2 linked regions of the Rhodopirellula baltica SH 1 genome follow. Each later gene encodes a partner of the first gene's protein in a complex. Links are inferred from orthologs where the notes say so. Each region holds a gene or a part of one and is shown on either strand. Other genes may lie near its edges. The genes, in order: RB_RS03435 and RB_RS17880.

Region 1 (3,188 bases):
ACCGGCGAGATCTCCATGCAGCGAATTCGCGTGCCATCGAAGCCGACCAAATCGACTCCCAAGCCTGGCCGGAAATCTCAGAAGTAGTCGCGAACCTGATCCGGATCACGACGTCATTCCGGAACACAACCGATCCGCCTCGCGCAATCGCACCTTGCTCCCGACCACCTGACCCCAGGCATCTTCGACGTGGCACGCAACGAACAACTGATTCGCCAACACAAACTCCTGCAACTCCTCGAAGACTCTCGCTTTGGTCGAACCCTGGACGAACTGCGTGGTGACCTGATCCTGGACCTGGGGCTGTCGACGCTGCACACCCGCACGGTCCGCCGCGACGTTGAGGCACTGCAAGGGGCGGGCTACGACATTCAAAACGAGGTCCTGGAACGCGGCCGCATCTATCGCCTCGGTCGCAACCACACCGCGGTCCACGAAATCGCGTTCTCGGCAACCGAACTGATCGCGCTCTCAATCGGTCGCGAACTTCTTTACCCGTTGATGGGAACCCAGTACTGGCAGGGTATCGAGACGTTCTGGAACAAGGTCCAAGAAGCGATCCCCGAAGGCGTCTACGAACACTACCAGCGATACCGGAAAGTTCTCTACGTTTCTGGCACCCCCAGTAAAACGTACGAAGCACAATCGGGAATGCTGAAGACGATCAACCGCGCCATCTTGGAACATCGCGTTGTCGAGATCAAATACAAACCGATCGGTCGCGAAGCATCCGTGCGGCAGATCGAACCCTATGGCTTAGCCGTTCACCAAAACAGCATCTACGTGGTCGCCGCGGCCCCCGAAGTCACCGACGAATCCGAACGACTCCGCAATTGGAAGCTCGATCGATTCACGCAGGCCACCGTCCTGGACGACTACTTCAAACCCGACCCAAAGATTAACCTGAATGAGTTTCTGGGAAAGAGCATCGGCATCTTCTCGGGCGACAGCAGCACTCCGGTCAAAATCCGACTGGGCAACCGATCCGCGTCGTACCTTCGCGAAGACCCTTGGCACCCGGAACAAAAACTGGAACCAATCGATGTCGACGACCCAGCCTCCGATACAATCCTGACCGTCCCCGCATCGCATCCTCGCGAATTGCTACCGAAGGTGCTTGCCCTGGGCAGCGACGCGGAAGTCCTGGAACCGGCTGAATACAGAGAGGCCGTTGCCGACGTCATCCAAAAGCTCGCGCAAACCTACAAAGGCTAGTCACATAAGCTCACCCGAGCAGACGCGGCAAGCAAATTTCCTGGATGAAACGACCGTACGATGGACTTCCAAGTCCGTCGGGCCAACGAGTCAGTCCCAAACGATCTTGCAGGCGTCGAAGATCGGGCCTTCCACGCAAGTGCGTTTGTAATCCCACTCGCCATCGTCTTGCTTGACCTTGGCAACGCATGAGAAACAGATCCCGATGCCGCACGCCATCGGTGTCTCCATCGACACTTGGCAATCGACCCCCAGACGCTCGCAAACCTCAGACGACTTTTCCATCATGATCTCTGGTCCGCAAGTGATCACACGAATGCGAGTCCCGGGGCTTTCGTTCTGAAGCGATTGCAAACGATCAGCCAGCACATCGGGCACACGTGCGGCGCGACCTTCGGATCCATCATCCGTGCAGGTCGTCACTTCAAATCCAGCCGATCGAAAATCGTCGACGCCCGCCAACAAAGACGCACGGCGAGCTCCGTAGATCAGCTCCACTTTCTTTGCCCAACCACGCTGCGTCGCATCGCGCCCCGCGGCGAGCATTGGGGTTTGGCCGATTCCGCCAACCGCCATGATCAATCGGTCGCAAGGTCGATCGTCGAACCCGTTCCCGAGCGGCCCCCAAACGGTCACCATCGTCCCGACGGGAGCCTCCGACAACGGAACCGTGAGCGCACCTTTGCGGAGATAGATCAAATCGATCGATTCGGGCTGGCCATCGGCGCCCGCATGCACGTCATAGATCGCGAAAGCTCGCCCAATCAACGGTGCGTTAACGCCCGTCATTCGGATCATGACAAACTGCCCGGGGCGGAAAGACCGTGCGATTTCCGGTGCCGCCACTCGAAGCAAATGAGTGTTCTCCGCGATGGCTTCATTGCGAATCAGCGGTGCATCGACACGCACCATCGCGTCGGCGTAATGGGCAGCGTGCAAATTAGACATGTGCTCAAGGGGTCAAGACTCGAAACGATTCATTCGGCTCGAGAAGTGTACCGCCAGTTCGTTGGATCCTCTAGGACGCCCTCATGCCGGCTTGCGAATAAACTCCACCCGCGGCGCCTTGGATCCTTGACGATCGCACCGAAAAAACTCCGCGACGTATCGAACCGGGGTCCGCTGCTCTGGCACGCGGAATCGATCCCCCTTCTGCAGAACCGGACGCGCCTCTAGCATCCCGCCGAATTGCTCGGTCCCAGCGGCCTGACATGGGTACCAAGTCCCCGCCAATTCGCCGCGTTCGGGCTTGGCATCCTTCGGCTCCAAATAGAACTCCGGATAACAGTGCCCCGGAATCCAAACCATCCGCGCTGGAATGCCAGCGTTGCGACACAACGCCACAAATAAACTGGTCATGTCTTCGCAATCGCCCACGCCGGTTTTGAGCGCATCCGACGCGTCTCGAATCGGGCCTTCTTGATATCGCACTTTGTCACGGACCACATCGTAAATCTGACGCACCTTTTTCCAATCACTCTCCGGCGCATCGCCAGCCAACTCACGAGACAAAGCCCGGATGGAAGGATGCGATGAATCGATCATCGGGCTGTTCCCCATGTACGATCGCATCTCGCGAGGCAAACGCGCCGGAACGATCAGATCGTTCGTTTCGGTGGGAGCCACAATCGGCTTCCGAACGACCTCCATTTCCAATTCGACTTGAACCGAACCTCCAGACGTCAACCGCGGAATCGTAACGACAACCTGCCGTGCTCCATCCAGTTCGCGAACGGCGACGTTGCCAATACGACCATCCACCGTCCGGTCGGTGATCGACACGGTTTGCTCCGGCCAATCCATGAACACCGGGAACGTTGCCAGCCCCGACGTGATGGTCACCGGCGTGTCGATGTTCACCCCCAAAAGCCAGCGTGTCGTCTGCGGCACCGTCAAATCGAGTTGCGTCGCTGCAACGGACGATCCATCCAACGGAGCCTGAGCTGCGTTTTCACTATCCGGGCTGGACAAAC
Region 2 (3,120 bases), 3.7 Mb from region 1 along the record:
GAGGCCTGATCCCGATCGTGTCTCACTGACCAGCCATCCCGGCAAGCTCACGTTGAAAACGCATTTTGGTGGTCTCGGTGGCAATGCTCTGACTCGTCGAATGCCACTGACAAGGAACCTGTACTTGGTGCCGAATCCAGTCGAAGGCGACGATGACTTTGTGGTCACAACCTGCGTTGAGTCTTTTCGGCCGGTCAAGAACTATCAGCAAGCTGGAGTGATGATCTATGACGATGACGACAACTATCTCAAATTTGATTATGAACACAGCGGAGCGGAAGCTGGATTCAAGCACATGCGAGAGAAGGACACCTATCGGCTGGTCGATACGGATGAATTCATGGAGCCTGCCGATCGACTTTGGTTGCGTGTGATCAAACGTGGAAACGTTTATGAGCGAGCTTTCAGCACCGATGGCGAAAAATACAAGGTCATCGGCGAAGCAGTTTGGGGCGATGGCAGCCCTCAGCAAATTGGGATCATGGCTTGCAACGGAGCGTTGCGGGACCACGAAATCGAGGCCCAGTTCGACTTCTTCCAAATTCGAAAACTGACAGCCGAAGAACGCCAGGACCCGGTTTATTTGCAACGCCAGGAACTTGCCGGTGCATGGGATGTGGTTTCAACCAAAGTGAGTGGGCAAGATTTACTTGAAAGCCCAATCACGGAATTCAATTTTGATGGCGGTAATGTTTCATTCGTGATTCAGGGTCAGCTCACGGAGGTGGACTACTTGCTGAACGTCGAATCCAAACCGAAAGGTTTCACAATGTCGTCTCTGACGGTGGGGGCCAAAGAACCGGTCAATGGCAACTATTCGATTGACGATGGTCAACTGATCCTGTGCCTGTCACTACCACCAGGCACCCCCGCACCGAACAAGCTGGAAACGCTCGAGAATGACGACCACATATTGTTGACCCTCAAACGCTCCCGCTAAAAAGGTGTCAGGTACCTTTTTGGCAGAATGGGTGATTTGTCGGCAGGGGGGACCTTGTTTGCGCCGATGCCAGAATGCGTTTGAGGAGTTTCAGCGACGTTCATCGGCGACTGTTTATTCGGCGAGCTTAAGCCACTTGGTGAAGGGAAGTCATGCAGCAGTTTCTTGCCTATCTTCCCAAAAAGGTACCTGACACCTTTTATGCGAGGGTGCCGACGATGTCGGAGAGGTTTGTGGCGTTGAGTTCCTCGAGAGCGGCGGGGAGTTGGTCGATCAGCCGCATGGAGACCGTGGGGTCGTAGTAGTTGGCGGTGCCAATTTGCACGGCGGAGGCTCCCGTGACAAGGAACTGCATCACGTCGTCAATGTTGGCGACGCCACCGATTCCGATGATCGGAATGTCGACGGCTTGGCGGACTTGATGCACGCATCGCAAGGCGATCGGCTTGATCGCGGGGCCGCTGAGTCCGCCCATGCCGTTGCCGAGGATCGGACGACGTTTCTTCCAGTCGACCGCCATGCCGAGGACTGTGTTGATCAAACAAACCGCGTCAGCGCCTCCGTCTGCTGCACCTTGAGCGATGTCAGCGATGCGAGTCACGTTGGGTGTGAGCTTGGCCAGGATCGGCACGTCGCAGGCATTGCGTGCGGAGGCGACGACTTCGCGGCATGATTCGGCGTTGGTGCCAAAGTCGATTCCGCCGCTGACGTTGGGGCAGGACAGATTCAATTCAATCGCTGACACGCCATCGCACTGACCGACTCGGCGAGCGAGTTCGGTGAAGTCCTCGACCGTTCGCCCAGCAACGCTGACGATGATGGGAGTTCCGAGACCAGCCAAGTACGGCAGGTGGTGTTCGAGGAAGGCGTCCACCCCATCGTTGTCGAGCCCAATCGCGTTGAGCAAACCAGCCGAGGTTTCGACGGTTCTCCAGGGTGCGTTGCCGATGCGTGGTTCGGCGGTGATGGTTTTGGGCAGAATGCCGCCGAGACGAGGAAGGTCAACAATGCCTTCCATCTCGCGAGCGTACCCGAACGTTCCTGATGCCACCAAAATTGGGTTGGGGAGCGTCAGGCGACCGAGTTTCGTTTGCAGATCAGTTTGCGTGGTGGTCATGAGGAGTCAGGAAGAAAGCAGGCGGTGATGAATTTGGTGAAGGAGTCGCTGAGCGACATGTTCTTTGGTGCCGCGAATGTGTTCGATCACGTCGCCGGACGGATCCAACAGTTCGACTTGATTTTCGCTGGAGTTGATTGCTTCAGGACCGTTGCTGACCATTAGATCGCAGTGTTTGCGTTCCAGTTTGACGGTGGCGCGAAAGCGGCGGTCATCGGTTTCGAGTGCAAATCCGACGACCCATTGGTCATCCCGTTTGCTTTGGCCGAGGGTGGCGATGACATCGGGCGTTTCGATCAATTCCAATTGAAGCGGTTCGCCGGTCTTGGACAGTTTTTGAGTCGAGACATGTCGAGGCATGTAGTCGCACGGTGCCGCCGCACCGATGGCACCGTCGCAGTCTTTGAAAGCCTCGCCGGCGGCCTGCAGCATTTCTTGCGTGGTTAGCACGTTGATCAGTTCGACACCCTCGGGATAGTCCACCGAGACCGGGCCTGAAACTATGACGACATCATGTCCGAGTGCTAACGCGGCACCGGCAAGTGCGGCGCCCATTCGGCCGCTCGACGCGTTGGTGAGATAGCGAACCGGGTCGAGGTACTGCCGAGTCGGTCCGGACGTGATCAAGATGCGACGACGAGAGGTGGAGGTAGCGTCTGTCACGTAGAGCGGCCCAGTTCGAGCTGAACGGATTGTATCAAGGTCTGCAGTCGTTGTCCGGTCAGTCCCATTTTCGCGGCAGCCAAAGCGAACAGTCGTTTCTCAGCTTCGACGAATTGACCGTCGGCCGCCATCATGCGGATCAAATCCTTGAGCAATGACTCACGGACATCGGGCTCGGTCGGCAAGTGCAATTTGGCACTGTCGCTGATCCCAAACGCGAGAGCAGCCTCGAGTTCAGATTCGTGCAACCCCAGTTCTTCGCAACGCTCAGCGACCAAGTGGACTTCACGGTGGCTGAGTGAGCCATCGGCAAACGCCATCACGACCAAATTGCGAAGATGTTGTTTGCGTTGGTTGCAGGCGTGATCGTGGTCGGACGCGATTTCGTTCGCGGTTTTGG

Evidence for each region.
Region 2: the proteins of RB_RS03435 (region 1) and RB_RS17880 are in contact, whole or in part, in a crystal structure (PDB 5UE9), measured with the Lactococcus lactis proteins. The link is inferred for Rhodopirellula baltica SH 1 from one-to-one orthologs. Residues at the interface, in WP_023189152.1 of Lactococcus lactis: Leu4, Gln5, Ala47, Ser48, Met49, Leu50, Leu51, Arg52, Arg53, Met95, Leu98, Arg223, Met224, Ala225, Cys226, Ile228, Gly229, Ala230, Cys231, Tyr232, Ala233, Val235, Glu236, His237, Asn243, His244, Ala245, Lys247, Glu250; in WP_025017116.1 of Lactococcus lactis: Gly25, Phe27, Phe29, Glu32, Tyr33, Lys35, Tyr36, Lys48, Phe56, Thr60, Pro61, Arg62, Val63, Ala64, Glu65, Thr66, Ala67, Ser68, Gly69, Met70, Ile74, Gln77, Pro223, Glu251, Phe274, Ala275, Pro277, Phe278.

What each region holds. Positions count from the first base shown.
Region 1 is NC_005027.1:905,656-908,843, reverse strand. Bases 235-3,099 are described here. They hold RB_RS03435 (dihydroorotate dehydrogenase electron transfer subunit), read right to left. Parts: upstream 2,164-3,099; coding sequence 1,306-2,163; downstream 235-1,305. Other genes in these bases: RB_RS03430 (transglutaminase-like domain-containing protein), read right to left, coding at 2,245-3,099; RB_RS03440 (helix-turn-helix transcriptional regulator), read left to right, coding at 235-1,215. Also shown: RB_RS03445 (hypothetical protein), read left to right, coding at 1-87; more of RB_RS03440, read left to right, coding at 190-234; more of RB_RS03430, read right to left, coding at 3,100-3,188.
Region 2 is NC_005027.1:4,647,752-4,650,871, reverse strand. Bases 99-2,895 are described here. They hold RB_RS17880 (dihydroorotate dehydrogenase), read right to left. Parts: upstream 2,058-2,895; coding sequence 1,140-2,057; downstream 99-1,139. Other genes in these bases: RB_RS17870 (tellurite resistance TerB family protein), read right to left, coding at 2,717-2,895; RB_RS17875 (phosphopantothenoylcysteine decarboxylase domain-containing protein), read right to left, coding at 2,064-2,720; RB_RS17885 (DUF1349 domain-containing protein), read left to right, coding at 99-940. Also shown: more of RB_RS17885, read left to right, coding at 1-98; more of RB_RS17870, read right to left, coding at 2,896-3,120.